Regions from separate parts of the Vogesella sp. EB genome, predicted to be linked through region 1. Evidence: predicted binding sites of a transcription regulator. Region 1 holds the regulator's gene; each other region holds the start of a gene.
What was found. Region 1 encodes HrcA, which represses chaperone genes, less so after heat shock. Its sites were predicted from a motif close to ATTAGCACTCGNNNNNNNCGAGTGCTAAT; they were not measured.

Region 1 (10,222 bases):
ACCTGGTCGCGCCGGCGCTGGCGGCACTGGCCGCCGAGGTATGGGATCACGGCAACGAGTACTTCCCGCCGACCAGCTGGCAGATTTCCAACATCCACGCCGGCACCGGTGCCACCAACATCATCCCCGGCAGCTGCGACATCAAGTTCAACTTCCGCTTCTCCACCGAGCACACCGCGGAGACGCTGAAGGACCGCGTGCACCAGATTCTGGACCAGCACGGCCTGGCCTACGAGTTGCACTGGCTGCTGTCCGGCAACCCGTTCCTGACCGCACCGGGGGCGCTGACCGACGCCATCAGCAGCGCGATCCACGAGGTTGCCGGGGTGGAGCCGGAACTGAACACCACCGGCGGCACCTCCGACGGCCGCTTCATCAAGCGCATCGCGCGCGAGCTGGTGGAATTCGGCCCCATCAACGCCAGCATCCACAAGCTGAACGAGTGCGTCAGCGTCGACGACATCGAGCCGCTGTCGCAGGTGTACGAAAAAACCCTGCACAAGCTGCTCGGCTGAGCACAAAGTTGGCCGCAAAAAAGCCGCCCGGATCGGGCGGCTTTTTCATGGCCGGCCAGCACTCAGCTCAGCGTGCGCCGCTCGTACATCGCCTGCGCCAGCGTGCCCGGATCGACATACTCCAGCTCGCCGCCGACCGGCATGCCGCGCGCGATGCGCGTCACCTTCAGCCCCTGCGCCTTCAGCATTTCCGCGATCAGGTGCGCGGTGACCTCGCCTTCGGCGGTAAAGTTGGTGGCCACGATCACCTCGGCCACCACGCCGTCACAGGCGCGCGCGATCAGCCGCTCCAGGTCGATGTCCTTGGGACCGACTCCGTCCATCGGCGACAGCCGCCCCATCAGCACGAAGTAGAGACCGTCGTAGCAGCGGGTCTGCTCCAGCATCAGCAGGTCGGCCGGCATCTCCACCACGCAGAGCACCTCCTGACGGCGCTTGTCGTCGGCGCAGACATTGCACAGCGGCGTCTCGCTGAAGGTGTGGCAGCGCTCACAGTGGCGCAGATTGAGCAGCGCCCGATCCAGTGCCCGCGCCAGCTTGTCGGCGCCGGCCTTGTCGCGTTGCAGCAGATGAAAGGCCATGCGCTGTGCCGACTTGGGGCCGACGCCGGGCAATACCTTCAGCGCGGCGATCAGTTGATCGAGGGACGGTGGATTTTTCATGACAGAACCTGTTGATCACAAAAAAGGTTGGCCGCAAGCACGCACGGCTTGCGGCCAACCTTTGTCGGGGCATGACTCAGAACGGCAGCTTCATCCCGGCCGGCAGGTTCATGCCGGCGGTAAAGCCGGACATGCGCTCCTGCGACAGCGCGTCGGCCTTGCGGCTGGCGTCGTTGAAGGCGGCGGCGATCAGGTCTTCCAGCATTTCCTTGTCTTCCTTGGCATCGTCCAGCAGGCTGTCGTCGATGCTGACGCGCTTCACGTCGTGGTTGCAGGTCATCACCACCTTGACCAGACCGGCGCCGGACTGGCCCTCGATCTCGACCTTGGCCAGTTCTTCCTGCGCCTTTTTCATGTTTTCCTGCATTTGCTGGGCCTGTTTCATCAGACCCGCGATTCCGGCTTTACCAAACATCGTCTTACTCCTGAACGGGTTGTATCGTCTCGGCCAGCAAGGTCGCGCCCATTTCCTGCACGAGTTGCTGTACCACCTTATCGTTTTGCATGATCAGCCTGGCCTCGGCCAGCTGCTCGCGCTTGAAGCGGGCATCCCGCATCGCCGGGGTTTCCACATCCAGCGTCTCGATCGACACGCTGATCTGTACCGCACGGCCCAAGTGCTCACCCAGCACCGTGCGCAGTTTGTCCTGAAAATCGCGCCCCGCCATATTGCGGAACGCCTCCGGCACCGCGAGGTGGAACACCTCGCCGTCCCACAGTTTCAGCGCGGCGTTCTGCGCCAGCATGCGCGCGGCGCCCATTTTGGCGCCCAGCTGGCCGATCAGCGCCGACCAGTCGCCATCAAAGGCGATGACCGCCGGCTCCGCCGGCGTGGCGTCGGCCTCCGCCTGCAGCAACGCGTACTCGGCCAGTTCGCCGTCTGCGTCGCCGGCTGCCGGCAACTCGACCATCTCATCGTCGACCGTATCGGCCGCGTCAACCTCGTCGGCCTCCGCCAGCATCGGCGCGGTCGCTGCCGCAGACGGTGCCACCGGTGCCACCGGTGCCTCGTGCCACGGCGCCAGATCGGCAGGCGGTGGTGGCGCGGTGTCAGCTGCTGCCGCCGCGGGGGCGGGCTCGGGTTCCGCTTCTGCCGCCGGCAGCGGCTCGGCGGCGGCAGGCGGCGTCACCGCCGACTTGCCGCCGATATTGGCCAGCAGCGCGCGCGCTGGCGATGGTGCCGCCGTTACCGGCGCCAGGTTGGCCGCAGGCTGTGGCGCGCCCGGCGCCGGGCGGTTCTGTGCGGCGGCACGCGGCGCCACATCGGCGCCACCCTGTGCCGGATGGAAGGCCAGCATGCGCAGCATGGTCATGCTGAAGCCGGCGTGTTCGTCCGGTGCCAGCGCCAGATCACGACGGCCATGCAGCGCGATCTGGTAGTAAAGCTGTACGTCCTCGGCGCCCAGACGCTGCGCCAGCGCAAACAGCGCGTCACGCTCCGGCTCGTCGGCGGCGATGGCGTCCGGCACCGTCTGCGCCAGCGCCAGCTGGTGCAGCAGCATCGCCAACTCGGCCAGCGCGCTGTCAAAACCGATACCACGCGCCACCAGTGCTTCCACTTCCTGCATCAGGCGCGCGCCATCGGCATCGGCCAGCGCCTCCAGCAAGGCAAACAGGTAGCGCTGGTCGACCGCGCCCAGCATCGCGCGCACGCCGTCTTCGCGCACGTCGCCGACACCGTAGGCGATGGCCTGGTCCAGCAGCGACAGCGCATCGCGCATCGAACCGGCGGCGGCACGGCCGAGCAGTGCCAGCGCCGGTGCCTCGGAGCTCACGCCTTCGGTGTCCAGCACGTGCGCCAGATGGCCGGCCACCTGCTGCGGCGTCATGTTGCGCAGGCTGAACTGCAGGCAGCGCGACAGCACCGTGACCGGCACCTTCTGCGGGTCGGTGGTGGCGAGGATGAACTTGACGTGCGCCGGCGGCTCTTCCAGCGTCTTCAGCATCGCGTTGAAGGCACTCTTGGACAGCATGTGCACTTCGTCGATGATGTAGACCTTGAAGCGGCCCATGGTCGGCGTGTACTGCGCGTTTTCCAGCACTTCGCGGATGTTGTCGATGCCGGTATTGGACGCGGCGTCGATCTCCAGCAGGTCGACAAAGCGACCGGCGTCAATCTGGGTGCAGGCCTGGCACACGCCGCACGGCTCGGCCGTGGTGCCGGTTTCGCAGTTCAGGCTCTTGGCCAGGATGCGGGCAATGGTGGTCTTGCCCACGCCGCGGGTACCGGTCAGCAGGTAGGCGTGGTGCAGGCGCGATTCTTTCAGCGCATTGCTGAGCGCGCGCACCACGTGCTCCTGGCCGACCAGATCGGCGAAGCGTTTGGGGCGCCATTTGCGGGCGAGAACTTGATAGGTCATGGCGGGCGATTCTAGCAGTTTGCGCCCGGTTCAGGGAGCAGGCGTCGCGGCAAAACGCGCCGCCAGGTAGCGGTTGCGGATTTCCTGCGCCAGCTCGTGCGCCACCATCGCGTACAGCGTGCTCTTGTTGTAGCGGGTGATGGTGTAGAAATTATTGAGTCCTAGCCAGTAGCGCATCTCGCCCGGCGCCACTTCCAGTGCGAACAGCACCGCTTTGGCATCGTCACGCACCGGCGCCAGCGGCGATACCCCCATCGCGCGCAGCTCGGCCACGCTGTAGTGCAGGTTGAATTTGTCGGCCAGCAGCTTGTCCAGCGCCTCGCCCGGCGCCACCTCGGCCGGCACCACCACGTCGTCGCCGCCCAGCCAGCCGTGCAGCTGGAAGTAGTTACCGACGCTGCCGATGGCGTCAACGCGGTTGCTCCAGATGTCGCGATGGCCGTCACCGTCGAAATCCACCGCCCACTTGCGGAAGCTGGACGGCATGAACTGCGGCAGGCCCATCGCCCCAGCGTAGCTGCCCTTCAGTGACAAGGCGTTGATGTTCTCGCTGCGCGCCAGCAGCAGCAGCTCGGTCAGCTCGTCGCGGAAGAACGCGGCGCGGCGCGGATAGTCGAAGGCCAGCGTGGAGAGCGCATCGGCCAGGCGGAAGCTGCCGGTGTTGCCGCCGTAGCGGGTCTCGATGCCGATGATGGCGACGATCATTTCCGGCGCGACATGGTATTGCTGCTCAGCACGGCGCAGCGCGTCCTCGTTGGCCTGCCAGAACGCCACGCCCTCGCCCATCAGCCGCTCGCTGTAGAAGTTGGGACGGAACTGGTACCACGGCCGCGCGGTGGACGGCCGGTCCATGATGTTGATGATGTTGGGCTTGAGTTCGACATTGGCGAACACCGCCTCCAGCTCCGGCCGCGTCAGCGCACCGGCGGCGACCTGTTCGTCGATGTAGCGCTGCACGTCCGGCCGCGCCAGAAAGGCGGCATCGGCACGGGCCAGCGCGGCGCACAGCGCCAGCAGGGACAACAGCATCTTGGGCAGAAAAGACATGGCGGATCCGTCAAAAGGTTGGCCGCAAGGCGGCCGGTGATTGAATTCTAGTCGTTGAAATTGAGTGCGCTGGAGACCAGCCGCGCGGTGATGTCGACGATGGGGATCACCCGCTCGTAGGCCATGCGCGTCGGGCCGACCACGCCGAGGGTGCCGACCACCTGGCCGCCCATCCGGTACGGCGCGATCACCACGCTGCAGTCGTCCAGCGTCACCACACCAGACTCGTCGCCAATGAACAGGTTCACGCCCGGCGCCTGCCGGCTCTGCTCCAGCAGCTGCAGCAGCTCGGTCTTGCGCTGGAAGGTGTCGAACAGCTCGCGCAGGCGCTGCAGGTCGCCGCCGAAGTCGTTGGCGCACAGCAGCTTGCCCTCGCCGGACACCATCACCTCGTCGCTGCTCAGGCTCTCGCGGCCGAAACGGATCGCCTCCGTCATCAGCCCGGAGATGTCGCCCTGCAGGCAGGTCAGCTCCTGCTCCATGCGGTCGACCACCCCGGCCAGCGCCTGGCCGGCGTAGTGCTGGTTGAGGAAATTGGCGGCCTCGATCAGCTCGCTGCCGCTGTAATCACGCGGGGTGTTGAACAGGTGGTTGCGCACATCGCCTTCCAGCGTCACCAGAATCAGCAGCACCCGCCGCTCGGACAGGCGCAAAAACTCGATCTGGCGGAAGGCACCGTCCGGGCGCTGCGGCGTCATCACCACGCCGGCAAACTGGGTCAGCTCCGACAGCATCTGCGACGCCGCCTGCAGCACGCGCTGCGGGCTGTCCGGCTGCAGGTTGTGGCGCAGCTCCTGCACCATCGGCGCCGCCAGCGGCTGGATGGTGATCAGGCGATCGACGAACAGGCGGTAGCCGCGCTGCGTCGGCACCCGTCCGGCCGAGGTATGCGGCGACGCAATCAGGCCCATCGCCTCCAGGTCCGCCAGCATGTTGCGGATGGAAGCCGGCGACAGCTCCAGACCGGAGACTGCGGCCAACGTTTTCGAGGCGACCGGCTGGCCGTCGGCGATATAGCGCTCGACCAGCACCTTGAGCAGGCGTTGCGTACGTTCATTCAACATGCAGCCATTCTGGCACAGCTTGGCTTGCCGCCAAAAGCATTACTTGCACCGCCGGCCATGCCAGAAGCAAGCTTGGCCGCCGGGGGTTTTGTGCGATAATCCGGCGCTTGATATCCCGCGCGCCCCTGCCCTTGTGGCGCGCACGCATCGTTGCCTGTCGCTTTTATTTGGCACGCCGGATGAAAACGTACATAATCAAACCCAATCCCTTACACCACACCGTTGAATGAATGGAGCAAGCATGGCGGAGCGTTCCGAAGACAAGAGCAAGGCCCTGAGCGCAGCACTGGCCCAGATCGAAAAGCAGTTCGGCAAAGGCTCGATCATGCGCATGAGCGACAACCAGGTGCATGAAAACCTGCAGGTGATCAGCACCGGTTCGCTCGGCCTTGACCTCGCCTTGGGCGTTGGCGGCTTGCCGCGTGGTCGCGTGGTGGAAATCTACGGTCCGGAATCGTCCGGCAAGACCACGCTGTGTCTGCAAGTGGTCGCCGAGGCGCAGAAGCTGGGCGGCACCTGCGCCTATATCGACGCAGAAAACGCGCTCGACCCGTCTTACGCGCAAAAGCTGGGCGTCAAGGTCGACGAGATGCTGATCTCGCAGCCGGATACCGGCGAACAGGCACTGGAAATCTGCGACATGCTGGTGCGCTCCGGCGGCGTCGACATCATCGTGGTCGACTCGGTGGCGGCCCTGGTGCCGAAGGCGGAAATCGAAGGCGAAATGGGCGACAGCCACGTCGGCCTGCAGGCACGCCTGATGTCGCAGGCACTGCGCAAGCTGACCGGCAACATCAAGCGCACCAACACGCTAGTGATCTTCATCAACCAGATCCGCATGAAGATCGGCGTGATGTTCGGCAGCCCGGAAACCACCACCGGCGGTAACGCGCTGAAGTTCTACGCCTCGGTGCGCATGGACATCCGCCGCATCGGCGGCATCAAGAAGGGCGAAGAGGTCATCGGCAACGAGACCCGCGTCAAGGTCGTGAAGAACAAGGTGTCGCCACCATTCAAGCAGGCGGTGTTCGACATCTTCTATGGCGAAGGCATCTCGCGCGAAGGCGAAATCATCGACATGGGCGTCGAGCACGACTTCATCAGCAAGTCCGGCGCCTGGTACGCTTACAACGGCCAGAAGATCGGTCAGGGCAAGGACAACACTCGCCAGTGGCTGAAGGACAATCCGGAGATCGCCAAGGAAATCGAGCGCAAGATCCGCGAAACCGTCGGCGTACAGGTAGTCGCCAACAAGGACGACGCGGCAGACGAAGAAGAGCTGCTCGACGACACCTTTGATGCCTGATGGCCGGCACTGAAAAAAGCCTGAAGGCGCGAGCCGTCGATCTTCTGTCCCGCCGCGAGTACTCGCGGCTGGAACTGAAGCGGCGGCTCGCGCCGTTTGCCGACAGCGAAGCAGAAGTCGACGCGCTGCTGGAACAGCTGGCCGCCGACCACTGGCAATCGGACAGCCGCTTTGCCGAAGCCTTTGCCAACAGCCGCGGCCAACGTTACGGCAGCCGCCGCCTGGCGCAGGAAATGCGCGAACGCGGCATCGACCGCGACACCATCCAGACCGCGCTGGCCCAGCAGGACGATCTGGCCACCGCACGCGCCATCTGGCAGCGCAAGTTCGGCCGGCCGCCGGCCGACCAGCAGGAGCGGCTGAAACAGATGCGCTTTCTCGCCAGCCGCGGCTTCGGCATGGACATCATCCAGCGCGTGTTGCGCGGCGAGCCCGACGACGAATAGGCTGCGCCGCACTTGCCAGCACCGGCCACGCTTGCCACAATCGGGCATCACTTTTTGCACCGCGCCACCGCAAGGTTGGCCGCAACCCGAATTCACTGAAGATACTGACCAATCACCATGAAAACAGCTGAAATCCGCCAGAAGTTCCTCGACTTCTTTGCCTCGAAAAACCATCAGGTGGTTGCCTCCAGCAGCCTGATCCCCGGCAACGACCCGACCCTGATGTTCACGGTGGCCGGCATGGTGCAGTTCAAGGACCTGTTCCTCGGCTTCGAAAAGCGCGACTACACCCGCGCCACCACCAGCCAGAAGTGCCTGCGCGCCGGCGGCAAACACAACGACCTGGAAAACGTCGGCTACACCGCGCGTCACCACACCTTCTTCGAAATGCTGGGCAACTTCAGCTTCGGCGACTACTTCAAGCAGGACGCCATCACCTACGCCTGGGAGTTCCTCACCGGCGAGCAATGGCTGGCGCTGCCGAAAGACAAGCTGATGGTGACCGTCTACGCCAGCGACGACGAAGCCTACGACATCTGGCACAAAACCGTCGGCCTGCCGGCGGACAAGATCATCCGCATCGGCGACAACAAGGGTGCACCGTACGCGTCCGACAACTTCTGGACCATGGGCGACACCGGCCCGTGCGGCCCTTGTACCGAGATTTTCTATGACCACGGCGAAGAAGTCGCCGGCGGCCCACCGGGCAGCCCGGACGAAGACGGCGACCGCTTCATGGAAATCTGGAACAACGTGTTCATGCAGTTCAACCGTGATGAGAGCGGCACCCTGCACCCGCTGCCAAAGCCGTCAGTGGATACCGGCATGGGTCTGGAGCGCCTGTCCACCGTGCTGCAGCACGTGAAATCCAACTACGAAACCGACGCCCTCGCCTGCCTGGTGCGCGCCGCCGCCCGCGAAACCGGCATCGAATACAGCCAGAGCGTGCCGTCGCTGAAAGTGATCGCCGACCACATCCGCGCCTGCTCGTTCATGATCGCCGACGGCATCCTGCCGTCCAGCGACGGCCGCGGCTACGTGCTGCGCCGCATCGCACGCCGCGCCATCCGCCACGGCTACAAGCTGGGCCAGAAAGGCCTGTTCTTCCACAAGATCGTCGCCGACCTGGTGGCCGAGATGGGCGATGCCTACCCCGAGCTGCGCCAGAAACAGGCAGTGATCGAGGACGCGCTGCGCCAGGAAGAAATCAAGTTTGCCGAAACGCTGGAAACCGGCATGGCGCTGGTCGATGCCGCGCTGCAAGGCGGCAAGACCGCGATGGACGGCGACACCGTGTTCAAGCTGTACGACACCTTCGGCTTCCCGGTCGACCTGACCGCCGACATCTGCCGCGAGCGCCATATCGAGGTCGACATGGCCGGTTTCGAGCGCGCGATGGAAGAACAGCGCACCCGTGCCCGCGCCGCGTCCGCATTCAAGGTCGCCGGCAGCGTCAGCTACGATGGCGCCGATACAAGCTTCCACGGCTACAGCAACCACAGCGTCGATGCCAAGGTGATCGCGCTGTACAAGGGCACCGAGCCGGTACAAACGTTGGCCGCAGGCGATGAAGGCATCGTGGTGCTGGACAACACCGCGTTCTACGCCGAAGGCGGTGGCCAGGTCGGCGACATCGGCGAGATCTCCGCCGCCGGTGGTGTGGGCGCCCTGTTCGATGTCAACGACACCCAGAAGATCAAGTCGGCGGTATTCGGCCACACCGGCCGCCTCGCCAAAGGCAGCCTCAATATCGGCGATACCGTGCAGGCCACCATCGACCTGCACAAGCGCCTGGCTACCGCGCGCAACCACTCGGCCACGCACCTGCTGCACGCCGCGCTGCGCAAGGTACTAGGCAGCCACGTCGCACAGAAAGGCTCGCTGGTCAACGCCGAACGCACCCGTTTCGACTTCGCCCACGGCCAGCCACTGAGCGCAGAAGAGATCGCCGAGATCGAACGCGTGGTCAACCACGTGGTGGCGGCCAACCACGAAGTCAAGGCCAGCCTGATGGGCTACGACGACGCCATCCGTGCCGGCGCCATGGCGCTGTTCGGCGAGAAATACGGCGATGAGGTGCGCGTGCTGCAGATGGGCGACTTCTCCGCCGAACTGTGCGGCGGCACCCACGTCAACCGTACCGGTGACATCGGCTTCTTCAAGATAGTGGCCGAAGGCGGCGTCGCTGCCGGCGTGCGCCGTATCGAAGCGGTGACCGGCGAAGGCGCGGTCGCCTACGTCCAGGCCCAGGACAGCCTGCTGAAGAGCGCTGCGGCCAACCTCAAGGCGCAGACCAGCGACGAGGTGCTCAGCAAGATCGGCGCGCTGCAAAGCGAACTGAAGGCACTGGAGAAGGAGCTGGCCGCCGCCAAGGGCAAGCTGGCGGCCTCCGCCGGTGACAGCTTGGCGGAACAGGCCATCGAGGTGAACGGCGTCAAGCTGCTGGCCGCCGAGCTGGAGGGTGTCGACAGCGCCGCGCTGCGCGACCTGCTCGACAAGCTGAAGGACAAGCTCGGCTCCGCCGTGATTGCCTTGGGCAGCAAGTCTGACGGCAAGGTGGCACTGATTGCAGGCGTCACCAAGGACCTCACCGGCCGTTTCAAGGCCGGCGAGCTGGTCAACCATCTGGCACAGCAGGTTGGTGGCAAGGGCGGCGGTCGTCCGGACATGGCCCAGGCCGGCGGCACCCAGCCGGAAAACCTGAGCGCGGCCATCGCCAGCGCCAAGGACTGGCTGGCCGCCAAGTAAGTCACGCCAGCGGCAAACAAAAAGCCCACCTTCCGGGGTGGGCTTTTTTTATGCGCTCTCGCCGCCAGCATGGT
Region 2 (10,222 bases), on a different contig from region 1:
ATCGACATCGTCATTGCCGACACCGCCGGCCGCCTGCCGACGCAATTGCACCTGATGGAAGAAATCAAGAAGGTGAAGCGCGTGATCCAGAAGGCGATCCCGGATGCTCCGCACGAAGTGGTGCTGGTGCTGGATGCCAATATCGGCCAGAACGCGATCAACCAGGTGGTGGCTTTCGACGAGGCGCTCGGTCTCACCGGCCTGATCCTCACCAAGCTGGACGGCACCGCCAAGGGCGGTGTCATCGCCGGCATCGCCAAGCAGCACCCGATACCGCTGCGCTTCATCGGCGTCGGCGAAGGCATCGACGACCTGCGCCCGTTCTCGACCCGCGACTTTGTCGACGCGCTGTTCGACTGAGCGCCTTGATCCACTTGCCGGCCGCCGTCGTTGCGGCCAACCTTTGTGCGGGATGATTGCCGATGATCCGATTTGACCAAGTCACCAAGCGCTACCCCGGTGGACACGAGGCGCTGCGCAACCTGTCCTTCGCGGTGGAAAGCGGCGAGATGGTGTTCCTCGCCGGTCATTCCGGCGCCGGCAAAAGCACGCTACTGAAGCTGGTTTCCGGTATCGAACGCGCCACCAGCGGCAATGTGCTGGTCAACAACCAGAACCTGAGCAAGCTGCGCGCCAGCCAGTTGCCCTATGTGCGCCAGCACATCGGCGTGGTGTTCCAGGATCACAAGATCCTGTTCGACCGCTCGGTATTCGACAACGTGATGCTGCCGCTGGACATCATCGGTTTCGACCGTCGCGATGCGCAACGCCGCGTGCGGGCGGCACTGGACAAGGTCGGCCTCGCCGGCAAGGAGAAGGTGATGCCGATCCGCCTGTCCGGCGGCGAACAGCAACGGCTGTGCATTGCCCGTGCCGTGGTGCACCGCCCCAGCATCCTGCTGGCGGACGAGCCGTCGGCCAACCTCGACCGCGCCTACGCGCTGGACATCATGGAGCTGTTCAAGTCCTTCCACCAGGTTGGTGTCACGGTGCTGATCTCGGCCCACGACGAAACGCTGATGGAAGACTACGGCCGCCGCATCATCCGGCTTCGTGAAGGACAATTCGCCGCATGAAACACTACCTGTACCTGCACGCACAGAGCGCCCGCAGCGCACTGCTGAAGATCCTGCGCCAGCCGTTCGGCAACCTGCTCAACCTGCTGATGCTGGCCATCGCGCTGGCGCTGCCGGTGTCGCTGTATCTCGGTGTCAGCAGTCTGCAGCAGTGGACCGCCAAGCTGAACACCACGCCGCAGATCACACTGTTCATGGAGCTGTCCAGCGAACAGGCCGATCTGGCCGCGGTGGAAAGCAGCCTCAAGCACCATCCACGGGTTGCATCCTTCCGCTTTGTGCACAAGGATGCCGCGCTGAAAGAACTGGAACAGCGCAGCGGCCTGAACGCGATCAGCGAGGGCCTCGGCAGCAATCCGCTGCCGCACGCCTTCATCGTCACTCCGCAAGCGCTGGAGCCGGCGATGCTCGACCTGCTGCAGAAGGAGCTGTCCGGGCTGCCGATGGTGGAACTGGCGCAGTTCGATGCGGCCTGGGCGCGCAAGCTGCACGCGATGATCACCCTCGCCGGCCAGCTTGCCTGGCTGCTGGCGGTGGTGTTTGCGCTGGCGATGGTGCTGATCAACCACAACACCATCCGCATGCAGATTCTGGCGCGGCAGGAAGAAATCGCGGTATCGAAACTGATCGGCGCCACCGACAGCTTCATTCGCCGCCCCTTTCTCTATCACGCTGCGTGGCAGGGCGGGCTGTCGGCGCTGCTGTGCTGGGGCCTGAGCAGCTGGCTGGCCTACCAGGCCAATCCGGCGCTGGCCGAATTCGCCAGCCTGTACGGCATCGATGCCCAGTTACGCAGCCTGCAGCCGCTGGAAGTGCTGGGCGTGTTGCTGGGCGCCGTGCTGCTGAGCATGCTCGGCGCCAGGTTGGCCGCAGACCATCATCTGCGCAAAAACCAGCCGGCGTGACATCGGGCGAGACAATCGGTCTGATTGAAATTTGCCATTGGCAGGAACTCCTGTCGTCTGGCACTCTCATAATCCGAGTGCTAAGATAAGTCGGTCCATTTAGGAGGATTGCGAATACATGTCCACTTTTGCCCTGCCCGTACTTTCTTCCAACGGCAGCCTGGAGCAATACATCCAGACCGTTAACAGCATCCCGATGCTGACCCAGGAAGAGGAGATCGAGCTTGCCACGCGTCATCAGCAACACGAAGACCTGGAAGCGGCAAAACGCCTGGTGATGTCTCACCTGCGCGTGGTGGTATCCATTGCCCGCGGCTACGCCGGTTACGGCCTGCCACAGGCCGACCTGATCCAGGAAGGCAATATCGGCCTGATGAAGGCGGTCAAGCGCTTCGAACCGAACCGCGGCGTGCGCCTGTTCTCGTTCGCGGTGCACTGGATCAAGGCCGAGATGCATGAATTCATCCTGCGCAACTGGCGGCTGGTGCGCATTGCCACCACCAAGCCACAGCGCAAGCTGTTCTTCAACCTGCGCAGCATGAAGAAGAGCTTTGCTGCACTCAGCGACAGCGAAGCCCGCGCCATTGCCGAAGATCTCGGCGTCAAGCCGGAAGAAGTGCGCGAAATGGAAACGCGCATGAGCGGCCAGGACGTGTCGCTGCTGGCCGACGACAACGACGACGACGCCTACGCCCCGATCGACTGGCTGGCCGACGCCCACAACGAGCCGACCGTGACACTGGAGCGCCGCGCGGTGGATCGCCTGCAGAGCGAAGGCCTGCTGGAAGCATTGTCAACACTGGACCCGCGCAGCCGCCGCATCATCGAAGCGCGCTGGCTGGCCGACGACAGCGGCGCCACGCTGCATGACCTGGCCGCCGAGTTCGGCGTCTCCGCCGAGCGCATCCGCCAGATCGAGGCCAAGGCATTAGGCAAGATGAAGACGGCGCTGCATAGCGGTGTGGTCATCGACGGCTGATCTGCCCGCCTCGCCAGACACAAAAAATCCCTGCCATGTGCAGGGATTTTTCATTGCTGGCCAGCCACCGCCGTTCACGGCTTAGACATCGCCGCCTCCACCTGTTGCCGCAGCGGCTGCCAAGCCGCTTCTTCCGGCGACAGCGCGCGCAGGAAAAACGGCGCGTAGGTCGGGAACGAGGCCAGTGCCAGCCGCATGGTGTAGGCGGCCTCCTGCGGGCGCCCTTCCAGCGCCAGGAATTGCGCCTCCTTGCGCAGCACATCCGGATACGGTCGCATCTGCGCCAGCAGCGCAATCCACTGCCGCTGCGCTGGCGGACTGTCGCGTCCCGGCCTCACCACATCATCCAGCAGCCCCAGCGCGTGGAAGGCAAACAGCGGCTCGCTACGCATGATCTGCTGCAGCCGCTGCTGTTGCTGCGCGCTGCGCGGGTTGTACAGGCCCTGCATCTCGACATAACGATAGCTGCCATACCCCGCCAGCAGCAGCATCAACAGCGCGCCGTACTGTACTGGCCGGAATGGGCGGCGTTTGCCCCCCTCTGCCACCGGCGCCAGCGCCAGCAGCATCACCAGTACCGCCGGGAAGTACAGGTACCACAGCGGGTACTCCAGCATGCTGTGCAATAGCGAGATGACCAGCATGGCCAGCGGCAGCAGATGCACCGCCCGCGCCTGGCGGCCACACCACGGCAGCAACACCCAGCTCAGGCCCAGCAACACCGCCAGGGTGCCGATCAGGCCGACCTCGGCCAGCAGCTGGAACACCAGATTGTGGGCATTGCTGAACAGGCCGCTGTTGACGCCGCTATCGACAAACTGCGGCAGTAGCTGCAGCCGCACGCTGTGGTACGCGTACTGCGACCAGCCGGCGCCGAACCACGGCGCCTCGCGGAACACCAGCCACGCCTTGCCCCACTCCGCCAGCCGCCGCGCGCCCATGCCGTCAGAGTTGGCCGCCAGCCGCTCGACCCCGCTGGCCACCAGCTCGCCATGCAGTAGCGGCCGCAACAGCCACTCGCCCAGCGGCAACGCGAACTGCATCAGCAGCAGCAAGCCCGCCGCCAGCAACAGCCACTGCATCAGGCGCTTGCTGGCCTCGTCGCGCACGTGCCAGTACCAGGCTGGCGCCAGCAGCAGCAAGGCGGCGGCGTACAGCAACACGGTGCGGGAGCCGGCAAAGGCGATCGACAGCGCCAGCCACAGCAGCACCGCGACGGCCACACCGCGCGACAGCACGCGCGCCACGGCCAGCCAGCTGACGGCCACCAGCCCCCAGCTAAGGTAGTGTGCATACTGGTTGCGCTGCCCGATGTGGCCGAAAATATTGGAGGTCGGATGCGCACCATCGTAGAACAGCACGCCGCCCAGCAGCGGCGCCAGCTCGGTGAGCTGCGCCAGCCCGATCAGCGACTGCAGCAGGGCACCGACCAGCAAGCCCTTGGCCAGCACCGTCATCACCGTTTCGGCGTCGCTCAGCGCCTGCCAGCGGGCCACCGCCAGCGCCAGCAGCGCCAGCGCGAGAAAGGCCAGCGCCGTTGCCGCATTGAGGCCGGGAAACAGCAACTCGACAAACCATGGCTGGCTCAGCCACAGCACAGCCAGCAGCGTCAGCCACGGCACCACCCGCGGCAGGCGCAATGTGCCGCGCGGCAGACACAGGCAGGCCAGCGCGCCGAGTACCACCACCGCGATCTCCCCCCACCACTGCGGCAGCGGCAGGTAGTGGAACGGCGACAGGAAGGGCAGCACGGTCACCGCCGCCAGCAGCAATGCGGCCAACCTTGGCCGCGCAAGAGAAGCAAACATCATCAATCCGCGTTTCGGCAAAGGCGGAAGCATACCGCACCGCCGCTTTTGCTGTCAGATCGGGAGAGTTTCAGCGCCGTGGCGCAGCCAGCACGCTGGATGCCGCCGACTGTGCGCCGCCATCGCGACTGGCCTGCAGCGCCGTATTGGCGATCGCCTGCAGCGGCCGCAGCTCCGGATCGTGACGCGACATCAGCTCGGCGGCAAAACCCGGCGTATAGGCCGGATAGGCGGCGATGGCAAAACGCAGAGCCTGCTCGGCGGCAGCGCTGTCGCCATCCAGCGCTCGCAGGATCGCGACATTGATCAGCATGCCGGCATGCGGGCGATAGGCGGTCAGCCGCTCGAACAGCGCACGCTTCTCCTGCAGCTGGCGCTTGTCCACGATCAGGTAATTGGCCAGCACCATATCGGCCTCGTAAGTCCACAGCGGATTGCGCGCAATGTGCCAGACCTCCTCGGCGCGCATCACATTCACCTGCGCATTGGAGCCTGGCACAAGCCAGCGCGCCAGCTTGCCATAGGCCAGCAGCCCTGCCACCGACTGCCACAGCAACAGCGCGCAAAAGCCCCACGTCAGCACACGGCGCATCGACAGGCGGATAGCCAGCGTGTAGTGGCGGGCCGGTGACAGCCCCAGCAGCACGGCAAACAGGCTGAGAAAAGTCATATACCACAGCGGATATTCGACCATGCTGTGCAGCAGCAGCACCATTGCCAGCAGCACCACCAGCAGGGAATGAACATTGGCCTGCTCCTTGCGGAAAAACGGCAAGAACGCCCAGCACAGGCCAATCACCACCACAGCGGTGCCAAGCAGTCCCGTTTCCGCCAGCAACTGCAGGATCAGGTTATGACTATGCGTAAACAGCCAGCTCTCCGACCACTGCCCGGCAAAACCCATCGCCACTTCCAGGCGCACGCTTTCTGCCGCATAGCCGCCCAGCCCGACACCGAACAAGGGGTGCTCCAGAAAAACTTGCCACGCCTTCTGCCACTCCACCCAGCGCCGGGCACCAAAGCCACCGGCCAGCATGCGGTCGGCGGCAGAGCCGATATCACCCAGTGGCAGGCCCAGCCAATTGAGCAGTACGACCAGTTCTTTATTGAACAACTGGCAGAACACCAGCCAGCACGTCGCCAACGCTAGGGCCAAGGCCAAACGGCCGGTCTCGGCCTGGCGGCCACTACGCCAGTAAAACAGCCACGCCAGTACCATGGCGGCGCCGGCATAACCGATCGCCAACCGTGAGCCGGACCAGCTGATGAACAGGCCGAAGAGCAGCACCAGCGGCAGCAATAACCAGCCGCGCAGCTTGTTGACAGCAAACAGATAGCAACTGGCGAACAGGGACAGGGTCAGGTAATTGGCGTAATGGTTGCGCTGTGCTACCTGACCAATCAGATTGGCCGGATTGCCCTTGTCGTAGAACACCCACGGCCATTGCAATACCAGCACCCACTGTGTCACCTGCAACAAGCCAATCACCACCTGCATCAGCCCACCCAGCAACAGCCCCCAGGCCAGCGCCGTCAGCACCAACTGTGGCGAATGGCGGGATACGGCATAGGCCAGCGCCAGGCACAGCGCCATACCCATGCTGGCTGCCGCCCCCTGTCCGGGATAGAGCGAGACCAGGGCGGTGGCAATGGTCAACAATGGCAACAGCGCCAGTAGCAGCAAGGCGCCGCTAGGCTCTGCATCACGATTTCTTGCCGGTGACAGCAGCAATACCACCACCGCCAGCAATACCGCGCAAACACTGCTGACGTAATCACCCGCCGGCTGAAAGCGTACCCAGTTGAGAAAGGGGATGGTCACCAGTAAAAACAAGGCGGCCATTGCCAGGCGTTCCAATGTGATGGTCCGGCTCATTCTGTTCCCGAAAATAAAAGGCCCTTGCATAGCAAGGGCCAGATTAATGCTCACGTTACGAATGAAATTACGAGCAAGCCTTAGGCAGATACGCGTCGTCTACTGTCGAGCTAGCCAAGCTGCACAACCAAGTGGTCGAGTTGGAGCCAAAAGTAGGAATAATTACAGCGGTATCACCAACCAGATCGGTGTGAGCAGGGGCTTGGAAGGTTGCAGTGATAACACAACCACCAGCAGCAGCAGTACCAGACGAGACAGCAATATTCGCATAGGTACCGGAAGCATTCATAGTAGTACAAGAGCCCGTTTCGCCTTGCGTTTCTGCGACTTTAATCTTCATACCATCCGCCAGCGAGAACGCTTCCGAAACCTGCGCGCGCTTGGTGTAGTTGGAGTACGCCGGGATCGCAAGCGCAGCCAGAATACCAATGATCGCTACCACGATCATCAGTTCGATCAGGGTAAAACCTTGTTGTACACGTTTCATGTGTATCGCTCCTGTTTGAAAATGAAAAACGGCAAACTACCAGCGAAAAAACAAATCCAAGCCAGCACTGCAATTGCCAATTGGCACGCACACGAGCCGCCTCGGTAAATCACGGAACCGAGGCCGGCAGCTAGCAGCGACGCGGTACTACGATCTCCGCGGCTAGCTGCCTTAACGACCGTCGCGGCGAGGATACACGGCAACGGGCCAGCGCAGCTTGATTCCTGACAAAGCACAGCAAGATTGGCGCCAGGCCGTGCCAGGTTGGCCGCGGCCATCGCAAAAGACCGCTGTAGCAGGCTTTTTGCGCCCAGCACCGCCAGTACAGCTGCGGCCGGCGGGCGCAAAATCGGCAAGCGGCTGACAATTTTCGTCACTCTTGCGAGGTGCGGCGCCATGTTACGATGCCCGCCTTGTCTTCCGGAGGCCCCACCATGCATGACTCGCAAGCACAACACTGGCTGGCGCGCAGCCGCGCCGCGGTGTGGCACCCCTGCACCCAGATGAAGCGCCACGAAACCCTGCCCATCATCCCGATTGCCCGCGCCGACGGCATCTGGCTAGAGGATTTCGACGGCAAGCGCTACATCGACGGCGTCAGCTCGTGGTGGGTCAACCTGTTCGGCCACAACCAGCCGCGCATCAAGCAGGCGCTGAAGGATCAGCTCGATACCCTGGAGCACGTGATCCTCGCCGGTTTCACCCACCAGCCGGTGGTGGAACTGTCGGAAAGGTTGGCCGCACTCACCGGCCTCGGCCACGCCTTCTATGGCTCCGACGGTGCCAGCGCCACCGAGATCGCGCTGAAGATGAGCTTCCACTACTGGCGCAATCACGGCCAGACGCGGAAGACCCGTTTCCTCAGCCTGGAACACAGCTACCACGGCGAAACCGTCGGCGCGCTGGCGGTGACCGACGTGCCGCTGTTCTCCGACACCTACGCGCCGCTGCTGCAGCACAACCTGCGCGCGCCCAGCCCCGATGCCCGCCTTGCCGCACCGGGGGAGACGGCCGCCGACGTCGCGCGCCGCGCCGCTAGCGCGCTGGAGAGCCTGCTGCAACAGCACGGCCACGAGCTCGCCGCCTTCATCATCGAGCCGCTGGTACAGGGCGCCGCCGGCATGGTGATGTACGACCCGCTGTACCTGGCCGAAGCGCGCCGGCTGTGCGACCAGTACCGGGTGCACCTGATCGCCGACGAGATCGCGGTCGGCTTCGGTCGCACCGGCACACTGTTCGCCTGCGAACAGGCGGCGATCCGCGCCGATTTCCTGTGCCTGTCGAAAGGCATCACCGGCGGCTACCTGCCGCTGTCCTGCGTGCTGACCACCGACGACATCTACGCCGCGTTCTACGACGACGACGTCAGCCGCGGCTTCTTGCACTCGCACAGTTACACCGGCAATGCGCTGGCCTGCCGCGCGGCGCTGACCGTGCTCGACATCTTCGAGGATGAACAGGTGATTGCGGCCAACCTTGCCACCGCCGCGCTATTCAGCCGCCATCTGGCGGTGATCGCCGCCCATCCGGCGGTGCGCCACTTCCGCCAGCGCGGCATGATCTGGGCGTTCGACGTCGACTGCCAGCGTGCCGACTTCGGCCCCGCCTTCTTCAGCCTGATGCTGCAGCAGGGCTGTCTGGTGCGCCCGATCGGCAAGACGGTGTACTTCATGCCGCCCTACATCATCGAGGAAAGCCACATGCGGCAGCTGGTCGACGCCACGCTGTCGGCGCTGACGCAGCTGCTGGCCGGCGACCGCCCGTCGTCACGGCCGGAAACCGCGCTGCCGTAAGCCGCACCCCGCCGAGTGACGCACTGCGGCATGGCGGCGGAATCGGGTAAACTGACGGCTTTGCTTCTGACGGGATTCGGAGACATGCAATCGGTGATTCACAGCGCCACGCGCATCGTGGTGAAAGTAGGCTCCAGCCTGGTGACCAATGACGGCAAGGGTCTGGACATGAGCGCGCTGGCGCGCTGGGCCGCCGAAATCGCCGACCTGAAACGCCGCGGCAAGGAAGTGGTGCTGGTTTCCAGCGGCGCCATCGCCGAAGGCTGCCAGCGGCTGGGCTGGGCCAAGCGGCCGAAGGCGGTACACGAGCTGCAGGCCGCCGCTGCCGTCGGCCAGATGGGGCTGTGCCAGGCCTACGAAAGCGCCTTTCGCGAGCACGGCCTGAAAACCGCGCAGGTGCTGCTGACCCACGAAGACCTGTCCGACCGCCTGCGCTACCTCAACGCCCGCACCACGCTATCAACGCTGCTGGCGCTGAACGTGGTGCCCATCATCAACGAAAACGACACCGTGGTCACCGACGAGATCCGCTTCGGCGACAACGACACCCTCGGCGCGCTGGTCACCAACCTGATCGAAGCCGACAGCCTAGTGATCCTCACCGACCAGCAGGGCCTGTACACCGCCGACCCGCGCAAGCATCCCGACGCCGCCTTCGTGCACGAGGCCGAGGCCGGCGACAGCAAGCTGGAAGAGATGGCCGGCGGCGCCGGCTCCAGCGTCGGCACCGGCGGCATGTACACCAAGATCATCGCCGCCAAGCGCGCCGCGCGCAGTGGCGCCGCCACCGTGATCGCCTGCGGCCGCGAAGCCAATGTGCTGTCGCGGCTGGCCGATGGCGAGGCGATCGGCACCCAGCTCAATGCGCCGACCACCAGGTTGGCCGCACGCAAGCAGTGGCTGGCCGATCACCTGCAGCTGTCCGGCAAGGTGGTGCTCGACGCCGGCGCCGCGCTGGCGGTGCGCGAAAAAGGCACCAGCCTGCTGCCGATCGGCGTCATCGCCGTAGAAGGCAGCTTCCTGCGCGGCGACGCGGTAGTCTGCGTCGACGAACAGGGCGCCGAGGTGGCGCGCGGGCTGGTCAACTACAGCTCGGAAGAAGCGCGGCTGATCATGCGCAAGGCCACCCGCGACATCGAGGGCGTGCTCGGCTACCTGATCGAGCCGGAGCTGATCCACCGCGACAACATGGTCGCGCTGTAAGAGGCTGTTCACGATCTTCGGCGGCTGATAAACGGCTTCGGCATGCTGCTTTCTATCCAGCTCAATGCCGCTTCCTCAGCCGTTTTCGCCTTGTC
Region 3 (10,222 bases), on a different contig from region 1:
CGCGATCTACATCGACGAACACCGACTCTGCGCCACAGTAAGCAATCGCATTGCAGGTGGCGACAAACGTGAGGGGCTGGGTAATGACTAGATCCCCCTGTTTCACGCCTGCCAGCAGCAAGGCGATATGCAGCGCCGCGGTGCCGTTAACTGTGGCGACGGCGCGCGGGCTGTCGGTATAGGCAGCCATTTCGCTCTCAAAGCGGTCCACATAGGCGCCAATACTGGAAACGAAGGTTGAGTCGATGGTTTTCACGACGTATTCCCGCTCATTACCCATGAACACCGGCGCGTGCAGCGGAATAAACTCGTTGGTTTGGTATTGTTCGCGAACAAACCGGATGAGAGAGTCGAACATAGCGGGCTCAGACGTTGTAAATATCGGCCTTGTACTTGGCCAGATTCTCGGGGTGGGTAAACCATTCCACGGTGGATTGCAGACCGTCCCGAATGCTGTATTCCGGCTCGAAGCCAGTCAGCTCGCGGATTTTCCGGTTGTCGCACCACAGGCGGAATACTTCCGACTTTTCGGGGCGGATACGCTGCTCATCGGTGATGAATTGCACATCGCTCTGCATCAGTTCACGGATGAGATTCAGGGTGTCCCCGACGGAGATTTCAAAGTTGGAACCAATGTTGACCGTCTCGCCTATCGCCTTATCGCAGCGCGCCAAGGCAAGGAAGCCGCGACAGGTGTCGGTTACATAGTTGAAGTCGCGAGTCGGGGTAATATCCCCGAGTTTGATCTGCTTCTTGCCACTGGCAATCTGGCTGATGATGGTGGGAATTACTGCCCTGGCAGACTGGCGCGGGCCATAGGTATTGAACGGCCTTGCAATCGTCAGTGGTAGGTTGAAGGTGTTGAAGAAGCTCATCGCCATGGCATCCGCGCCGATTTTGGAGGCGCTATACGGTGATTGCGGCTGAAGGGGGTGCTTTTCGTCGATCGGTACATACTGTGCAGTACCGTACACCTCGCTGGTCGAGGTGTGAATGACGCGCTGCACCCCATTCTCCAGCGCGGCCTGGCAAATGTTCAGCGTCCCTTTGATGTTGGTGTCAACATAGCTATCTGGGGCCACATAAGAATAGGGAATCGCAATCAGGGCGGCCAGATGGAAGACGAGGTCGACGTCTTTGGTAATGTGCTTGCAGTAGTGCGGGTCACGCACGTCGCCGTTAAGCACCTCGATTTCCTTGCGGCACTCGACGTCCTCCAGCCAGCCCCAGTGGTTGAAGGAGTTGTACTGGGAAAGTGCCCGGACAGCATAACCTTCTTTTACCAGCAACTCGGTCAGGTGGGAGCCGATGAAGCCATCAGCACCGGTAACCAAGACTTTCTTGAGCGTGCTCATGATTCGGTTTTCTCGCAAAATTCGGTAATAGCAGCCACCACATAATCCATTTGCGCATCCGTCAACTCCGGATAAATGGGAAGCGACAGGATGCGTGACTGGTTGGTATACGTATTTGGAAAGTCGGCAGGCTGGTGCTCGAAGCGGCGATACGCCGGCAGGAAAGGCAGGGCGACCGGGTAGTTGATGACTGTCTGAATGCCTTTGGCTGCCAGATGCTGTGCAAGCTCGTCCCGCTGCTCATGTTTGATCACATAGAGATGCCATACATGATCGCGGCCATCGGCCACATGTGGGGTTTCGATGCTGGCGACGCTGGAGAGCAAGTCGCTGTAGCGCTGGGCACGATTCTGGCGCTGCGCGGTCCAGGCGGGAAGGTGCGGTAGTTTGACCGACAGGATGGCCGCCTGGATTCCATCCAGCCGGCTATTGATGCCCTCAATCTGGTGATCTCCTTTGCGAAGGCCGCCATGCCTGGCGAACATTGCCATCTTTTCCGCCAGTGCGGAATCATTGGTGACGACAGCACCGGCATCGCCCATGGCTCCAAGGTTTTTACCCGGATAGAAGGAGAAGGAAGCCGCATCACCGAAGGTGCCAACCAACTTGCCCTTGTAGCGGGCAAGATGCGCCTGGGCACAATCTTCCAACACCCATAACTTGTGCTTGCGGGCAATTTCCATGATCGGCTCCATGTCGGCAGCTTGGCCGTATAGGTGCACGGGAATGATGCCGACGGTTTTCGCCGTAATCTTGGCCTCGATGGCGCGCGGGTCAATGGTGAAAGTGTCTGACTCGGTGTCGCAAAATACAACTTTGGCGCCGGCTTGGGTGATAGTCTCTGTGGTGGAGATCCAGGAGTGTGCGGGGGCGATGACCTCATCCCCCGGCTTGACGCCCAGCGCAATCATGGCGATGTAGAGCGAATCGGTACCGTTGGCGCAGGAGACGCAGTGTTGGCGATTCATCAACTCGGCAAACATCTGCTCGAACTTGTCTACATACGGGCCACGGACGAAAAGTGACTTTTCGATCACATCGCTGATAACCGAATCAATTTCAGTCTTGATGCCTGTATATTGGGCATGCAAATCTACAAATGGGATATTCATGGTTTGCTAATTTCAATTCTGTTTTTTGGTGAGGCGGGCAGGGTTGCCGGCATAAATCCCTGGTATATCGATATTTTTTGTTACCACCGAGCCTGCGCCAATAACGACGTTGTCGCAGATCGACACTGGCAAAATAGTTGCATTGCTGCCGATGGAAACATTTTTACCAATTTTGGTGCCTAGCCATAAAGACTTATCACCACGCGCGGGGCCGCCGTTGCTGAATAAATCATTGATGAACATCACGCCATGGCCGATGAAACAGTCGTCGGCAATCTCCACCAGTTCACAGATAAAGCTGTGAGACTGGATTTTGGTGCGTTTGCCGATTGTTACGCCACGCTGTATCTCGACGAAGGGGCCAATGAAAGCATCATCGCCAATGGAACTGCCGTACAAATTGACTGGTTGAACGACCACGACATTCTCACCAAACGCAACATCAACAATTCCGGCTTCGCGTAGTTTGGGCGCGTTCAAAACGAGCCACCCAGTTTGCAGTGCTGGGGACGAAAGCGCAGGTGAACCTCTTTGCCGGTTTCGATGGACTCATAAATGGCATTGATCAGCTCGAGACTCTTGCGTCCTTCCAGTCCATCTACAAGGTGCCGGCGATTGTTTCTGATACAGTCAACTACGTGCTCATAGTAAGCTTGGTGGCCAAAGCCATACACATTCGGCGGGTTGACCGAATACGTTTCCATGACTGCATCGTCGCCCGGCATGGATTCAACAAAGTTCCAGACCTTCATTTTGTTGACAGCGAAGCCGGCGATTTCGACTGTGCCTCCTTCCCCCAGTACAGATATGGAACCTTCTAGATCCTTGGGGCGTACCGCGGTAGTGGCTTCGATAATGCCAAGTGCGCCATTGCGGAACTTGAGCGTTACCACCGCGGTGTCTTCCGCTTCGATTTTTGCCAGAGCGGTGGTGCTGCGGGCGAACACGCTATCCACTTCGCCTAGCATCCACTCAAGCATATCTACATGGTGGCTTGCCTGGTTGGTGAGTACGCCACCATCCATGGCCCAAGTGCCACGCCAGGGCGCTTGATCATAGTACTCCTGGGGGCGGCACCAGCGCACGCGCACCGTGCCCAGGATGAGCTTGCCAAAGCGGCCTTGCTCCAGGGCTTCGCGCAGTTTTACGACGGGAACGTTGAAGCGATTCTGCTTGACGACAAACAGCTTAACGCCGGCATTGTCGCAGGCGCGAATCATGGCATCGGCATCATCCAGTGTCAGTGCCATGGGCTTTTCAACGATGATATGCTTGCCATATTGCGCCAGATCCACCACGTTCCGTGCATGGTTGCCACTTTCAGTCAAGACAACTACGGCATCAATATCTTTTTCCTGCATCATCTGATGCATATCTGTGTAATATGGCACAGAGAAGCGATCACCGATCGACTTGGCTTTTGACGGGGAAAGATCGCAAACTGCGGCTAACTGCGCGCCTTCAATTTGCTTGAGTCCAAGAAGCTCGGCATGTCTTTTGGCAATTCTGCCGCATCCAATCAGTGCAAATTTCAACATGAGAGTGCTCGCCTTATTCAATAAGTGAGAAATTTATTGTGGGGTCTGATTGTTTTTATCAGGCCGGATTGATTTTGTTTGACGTTTCAATCTTGTGATAACGTTAGGTTAATTTTTCTATTGAAACAGGGTTTATAATTTGTGACGGTGTGGCAAGTTTTTATATCTAAACTCCTTTTGTCCCCTTTATAACCATCCTGAATGGAGGGAGGCTTGAAGTTGTCCGCCCCTAGTTTCATGATAAGGCGATAAAGGCATGTTCCGTCTATATTTTGCTACCTATCCAGCCCATGGGTGGCTGTCGAGGGGTTTAGTTCATTGAGGTGCACCACTCGCATGGCCAAGTAAGTATTAGCGGTACGTAATCTTCCTGTGGTTTTTTTGGTGATCCGTTATGAAAACTAGAACAACCCTAGCAATTTTCATTGAATTGCCCCGGCTCAAGCAGGTAATACAGACGTACTGGACGCATCGGTTTTCATTCCGTAGGCCGCTATATTTTTGTCACTCAATGCCTCAGTTTAGCTTGTAGACGTACTAGTGGGTCTCGACAAAGTACCCGAGCACAGCCTAGTAGCAGACCTCCAGCTATGCCCAAGGCTATTACTAATATACCTTTTGGGCTGGACGGCTTGTCGGATGCGGTGGGGGGCGTCACAAGCTGAAAGCCTGCAAGGTTACCTGTCTGAATTTGGGGGAGTTCCTGTATGTCTGCTAGCTGCGTGGTTACTTCGTAATAACGCGGAGGATAGTCTGGGCTTGATTGCTTCAGCGTGGCAAGTCTTGCCTGCAATAGTTTGCTGCCTAGCAGGTAGCGCATGCTAGGGGTATCCAGCCCGGTGTAGTTGCTACCTTCAAAGTGCACAAGATTTGCTCGCTTGGCACTGTCTAGCGCTTGGTGGGTTGATGCAAGCTCTTGTGCTCGCGCGGCACGTGCTTGCCTGGCGATGATATCCAGTTCGCTATGAAGTGAACGCTGCAGCAATGCCAATTGACTGCGTAACTCCCGTGTTTTTTGATCTGCAAGCTGGCGATTAATTTTTGTCAGGATGTGGGTTAGTTTTTGCTGGGCTGCAGTTGGGTTTGTGGCACTAGCCTGTACTTGGTAAAGTTGTTGCTTGCGGCGATCTGGACGCAAAACTGTTACTTCTGGTGTCGTATCTAATAGTAGTTGCATCGACTCGAATAATTGATCGCTTATTTCATCGCCAGTTTTTGGGGGGGTTGTGGGGGGGGATTGATCCAGCGTAATTGTAGGGGGCTTTTTAGCACTTTTGAAGAATGGTGTGCTATCCAGCTGTGTTTTGACCAAGTAGTAGTCGCCCATCTGCTCATAAGATGGTGGAGCAAGCGTGGCACTGGCTATCCATACCTGAGGTGCAGTTATGGCATAAAGGCTCGCAAGCACCAACCCTACCCCCGTTGTAGTTGCAACCGCCCATCGGCCTTGCCAGAGTTTGACCAAAAGTTCGGTCAGATTGATTTCGTCGTCTTCGTATGAGCGGTGTGTATTTGTAGTCATTTCTGTTTCAGAGCAATCTGAATACTTAATTTTGCCAGCCAAACTGCCGGAAGCTGTCGGGTATTGTGCCATACCCGGATGGTGTATGCATGCCATTGGTGCTAGTGTCTTGCGTGAAAAGTTTATCACCCCCTCTTGAAAACCACCCACCCCATCCCTACCATTAGCACTCGCAAGCGCCGAGTGCCAGTCGCTCGGTCAATCTGCTGCTTTGATAGGTATTCATCTTTCAACAGCCACTGCTATTAGGAGAGATCAATGGCAATTCGTCCTTTACACGATCGTGTTGTTATCAAGCGCCTTGAGGCTGAAGAGAAAACAGCTTCCGGTATCGTTCTGCCTGGCGCCGCTGCTGAAAAGCCGGACATGGGCCAAGTCGTTGCGGTTGGTAACGGCAAGATTCTGGAAAACGGCGAGCGTCGCGCTCTGGAACTGAAAGTCGGCGACAAGGTTATTTTCGGCAAGTACTCCGGCCAGACCGTCAAGGTTGACGGCGACGAGCTGCTGGTAATGCGCGAAGAAGACGTAATGGGCATCGTCGAGTAATCCGACCCGTTACCGTTTTATTAAACTGAATTCTGGAGATTGAAGAACATGGCTGCAAAAGACGTACGCTTTGGTGATTCCGCCCGCGCCAAGATGGTGGTGGGTGTCAATGTGCTGGCTGATGCCGTAAAAGTGACCCTCGGCCCGAAAGGCCGCAACGTGGTCCTGGATCGCTCCTTCGGCGCACCAACCATCACCAAGGACGGTGTATCGGTTGCCAAGGAAATCGAACTGAAGGACAAGTTCGAGAACATGGGCGCGCAGATGGTGAAAGAAGTCGCTTCCAAGACTTCCGACGTGGCCGGTGACGGCACCACTACCGCCACTGTACTGGCCCAGGCCATTGTGCATGAAGGCATGAAGTTCGTGACTGCCGGCATGAACCCGATGGACCTGAAGCGCGGTATCGACAAGGCCGTGATTGCCTTGGTCGGCGAGATAGCCAAGATTGCCAAGCCATGCGCGACCACCAAGGAAATTGCCCAGGTTGGCTCCATTTCCGCCAACTCTGATAGCGATATCGGCGACATCATCGCCACCGCGATGGAAAAAGTCGGCAAGGAAGGTGTGATCACCGTTGAAGACGGCAAATCGCTGAACAACGAGCTGGACGTGGTGGAAGGCATGCAGTTCGACCGCGGCTACCTGTCCCCGTACTTCATCAACAACCAGGAAAAACAGATTGCCGCCCTGGACAATCCGTTCATCCTGCTGTTCGACAAGAAAATCTCCAACATCCGCGACCTGCTGCCGGTACTGGAGCAAGTGGCCAAGTCCGGCCGTCCGCTGCTGATCATTGCCGAAGACGTGGAAGGCGAAGCGCTGGCCACCCTGGTGGTGAACACCATCCGCGGCATCCTGAAAGTGGTTGCCGTGAAGGCGCCAGGTTTCGGCGACCGTCGCAAGGCCATGCTGCAGGACATCGCCACCCTCACCGGCGGTACCGTGATCGCTGAAGAAGTGGGCCTGACCCTGGAAAAAGTGACCCTGGAAATGCTGGGTCAAGCCAAGCGCGTTGAAGTGGGCAAGGAAAACTCCACCATCATCGACGGCGCCGGTGACGTTGCCGCCATCCAGGCACGCGTGGCCGAAGTACGCCAGCAGATCGAAGCCGCGACCTCCGACTATGACCGTGAAAAGCTGCAAGAACGCGTGGCCAAGCTGGCCGGCGGTGTGGCCGTGATCAAGGTTGGTGCAGCCACCGAAGTGGAAATGAAAGAGAAGAAGGCTCGTGTCGAAGACGCGCTGCACGCGACCCGTGCTGCCGTTGAAGAAGGCGTGGTACCTGGCGGTGGCGTTGCCCTGCTGCGTGCCCGCTCCACCCTGACCAGCCTGGCTACCTCCAACGCCGATCAGGCTGCCGGTGTGAAGATCGTGCTGAAGGCGATCGAAGCACCGCTGCGCCAGATCGTGCAGAACGCCGGTGACGAGCCATCGGTAGTGGTGAACAAGGTGCTGGAAGGCAAGGGTAACTTCGGTTACAACGCGGCATCTGGCGAATACGGCGACATGCTGGAAATGGGCGTACTGGATCCAGCCAAGGTGACCCGCACTGCACTGCAGAATGCGGCGTCCATCGCAGGTCTGATGCTGACTACCGACTGCATGGTTGCCGAACTGCCGGAAGACAAGCCAGCGATGCCGGACATGAGCGGCATGGGTGGTATGGGCGGCATGGGCGGCATGATGTAAGCAGCCTCGCTCCCGCGACCTGGAAACCCCACGCTACGGCGTGGGGTTTTTTATTGCGGCCAACCTTGTGGCAAGGTTGGCCGCATTGTTTTCCGGCGCTGCTCTGGCACAATGGCGGCAATTCAAGGAGATGATCATGCAATTGACGGAATTGCTGGCGGTGCTCGACGCCAAACTGGAGCCGGCTCGGTTCAAGGATTACGCCCCCAACGGCTTGCAGGTGGAGGGGCGCAGCGAGGTCAGGAAGATCGTGACCGGCGTCACCGCCTCGCAGGCGCTGATTGACGCCGCCATCGCGGCGCAGGCCGATGCCATCGTGGTGCATCATGGCTATTTCTGGAAAAACGAGGCGGCGCCGATCGTCGGCATCAAGCGCCAGCGCATCGCCAGCCTGCTGCAGCACGGCATCAGCCTGCTGGCCTACCATTTGCCGCTGGATGCCCATCCCGAGCTGGGCAATAACGCGCAGCTGGCGCGGCAGCTCGGCATTGCCAACCCGCAGCCGACCGCGACGGAGCCCTTGCTGTGGCAGGGCGACTGGGGGCAGGGTACCGCTGCGGATTTTGCCGCGCAGCTGGCCAGCCGCCTGGGGCGCACGCCGCTGCTGCTGGGCAACGCGCAGCGCCGTGCCCGCCATATCGCGTGGTGTACCGGCGGCGCGCAGGGCTATTTCGAGCAGGCGATCGCGCTGGGGGTGGATGTGTTCATTTCCGGCGAGGTTTCCGAGCAGAATCTGCACCTTGCCGAAGAGACCGGTGTCGTATTTCTTGCGGCAGGTCATCATGCGACCGAGCGTTATGGTGTAAAAGCACTGGGCGAATGGCTGGCGACGGAATGTGCGCTAAATGTGCAGTTTATTGACCTGTACAACCCGGTTTAATGCGATGTCCATGACGTCAATCAGGTGATTTGTCGTCTCTGCGCTTCAAGTTCCATCCGGTAATCAGGTAGAATTACGAGGTTTTAAGTTTAGAGCTCGGTTTCCACGTTTGAGGATGACTGTAATGAGTGAACAACACGTTGACACGGGGCGCCGTCGCTTTCTGACGGTGGCCACCAGCGCGGTTGGTGGTGTGGCGGCAGCCGGGGTGGCTGTGCCGTTTTTGATGAGCTTTGCACCTTCTGAGCGTGCCAAGGCTGCTGGTGCGCCGGTCGAGGTCGATATCAGCAAGCTGGAGCCGGGCCAGAAGATCAACGTCGAATGGCGTGGCAAGCCGGTGTGGGTGCTGTCCCGCACGCCGGAGCAGCTGAAGAACCTGGCGACCATCGAAGGCGAACTGCTGGATCCGAAATCGGAATCGCCGGAACAGCCGGCATATTGCAAGAACGCGACCCGCTCCATCAAGCCGGAGATTCTGGTCGCGGTAGGTATTTGTACGCACCTGGGCTGTTCGCCAACCCATCGTCCGGATCTGGCGCCTGCCGATCTGGGTCCGAAATGGGTCGGTGGTTTCTACTGTCCTTGCCACGGCTCCAAGTTCGACTTGGCCGCCCGTGTCTACAACGGTGTGCCGGCGCCGAAGAACATGGAAGTCCCGCCGCACAAATACATGTCCGATACCCGTCTGCTGATTGGCGACGACAAATAGGCGAGGGGAGAACACATGAGCAAAGGACAACAAGTGCTTAACTGGATCGATGACCGCTTCCCGCTGTCGTCGATGCTGAAAGAGCACGTTACCGAATACTACGCGCCGAAAAACTTCAACTTCTGGTACTTCTTCGGCAGCCTGGCGATGCTGGTGCTGGTGATCCAGATCGTGACCGGCATTTTCCTGACCATGAACTACAAGCCGGACGGCACGCTGAACGGCGCCGGCATCCCGGTGGCATTTGCTTCCGTCGAGTACATAATGCGCGACGTGGCCGGCGGCTGGGTCATCCGTTACATGCACTCCACCGGCGCCTCCATGTTCTTCGTGGTGGTATATCTGCACATGTTCCGCGGCCTGATCTACGGTTCCTACAAGCAGCCACGCGAACTGGTGTGGGTGTTCGGTACCCTGATCTTCCTGTGCCTGATGGCAGAGGCATTCATGGGCTACCTGCTGCCGTGGGGCCAGATGTCGTTCTGGGGCGCACAGGTGATCGTCAACCTGTTTGCCTCGATCCCGGTGATCGGTCCGGACCTGTCGGTGTTCATCCGTGGTGACTTTGTGGTCGGCGACGCAACGCTGAACCGCTTCTTCGCGCTGCACGTGATCGCAGTACCGCTGATCCTGCTGGCGCTGGTGGTGGCCCACCTGATCGCACTGCACGAAGTCGGCTCCAACAACCCGGACGGCGTCGAGATCAAGAAGCTGAAGGACGACAAGGGCATTCCGCTGGATGGCATTCCTTTCCATCCTTACTACACCGTGAAAGACGTGCTGGGTGTGGCGGTGTTCCTGATCGTGTTCTCCGCGATCGTGTTCTTCGCACCGGAGATGGGCGGCTACTTCCTGGAGCATCCTAACT

Region 2: a site for HrcA is predicted at 2,038-2,066, ahead of rpoH (RNA polymerase sigma factor RpoH). Genes of this name have one in related genera too.
Region 3: a site for HrcA is predicted at 5,690-5,718, ahead of groES (co-chaperone GroES). Genes of this name have one in related genera too.

The regions. Positions count from the first base shown of each region.
Region 1 is NZ_LFDT01000012.1:83,728-93,949, forward strand. Features, by position in the region: gene dapE (succinyl-diaminopimelate desuccinylase) at 1-515, shown strand, start outside; gene recR (recombination mediator RecR) at 578-1,177, opposite strand; gene ACG97_RS09225 (YbaB/EbfC family nucleoid-associated protein) at 1,254-1,592, opposite strand; gene dnaX (DNA polymerase III subunit gamma/tau) at 1,597-3,537, opposite strand; gene mltB (lytic murein transglycosylase B) at 3,568-4,584, opposite strand; gene hrcA (heat-inducible transcriptional repressor HrcA) at 4,632-5,648, opposite strand; gene recA (recombinase RecA) at 5,890-6,954, shown strand; gene recX (recombination regulator RecX) at 6,954-7,400, shown strand; gene alaS (alanine--tRNA ligase) at 7,518-10,148, shown strand.
Region 2 is NZ_LFDT01000030.1:2,292-12,513, forward strand. Features, by position in the region: gene ftsY (signal recognition particle-docking protein FtsY) at 1-360, shown strand, start outside; gene ftsE (cell division ATP-binding protein FtsE) at 423-1,076, shown strand; gene ftsX (permease-like cell division protein FtsX) at 1,073-1,981, shown strand; gene rpoH (RNA polymerase sigma factor RpoH) at 2,100-2,960, shown strand; gene ACG97_RS14170 (PglL family O-oligosaccharyltransferase) at 3,035-4,771, opposite strand; gene ACG97_RS14175 (PglL family O-oligosaccharyltransferase) at 4,839-6,644, opposite strand; gene ACG97_RS14180 (pilin) at 6,712-7,131, opposite strand; gene ACG97_RS14185 (adenosylmethionine--8-amino-7-oxononanoate transaminase) at 7,566-8,924, shown strand; gene proB (glutamate 5-kinase) at 9,009-10,127, shown strand.
Region 3 is NZ_LFDT01000009.1:100,997-111,218, reverse strand. Features, by position in the region: gene ACG97_RS07715 (LegC family aminotransferase) at 1-358, opposite strand, end outside; gene ACG97_RS07710 (NAD-dependent 4,6-dehydratase LegB) at 366-1,355, opposite strand; gene ACG97_RS07705 (DegT/DnrJ/EryC1/StrS aminotransferase family protein) at 1,352-2,467, opposite strand; gene ACG97_RS17215 (acyltransferase) at 2,480-2,947, opposite strand; gene ACG97_RS07695 (Gfo/Idh/MocA family protein) at 2,944-4,005, opposite strand; gene ACG97_RS17210 (Wzz/FepE/Etk N-terminal domain-containing protein) at 4,514-5,599, opposite strand; gene groES (co-chaperone GroES) at 5,786-6,073, shown strand; gene groL (chaperonin GroEL) at 6,122-7,765, shown strand; gene ACG97_RS07680 (Nif3-like dinuclear metal center hexameric protein) at 7,896-8,645, shown strand; gene petA (ubiquinol-cytochrome c reductase iron-sulfur subunit) at 8,770-9,354, shown strand; gene ACG97_RS07670 (cytochrome bc complex cytochrome b subunit) at 9,370-10,222, shown strand, end outside.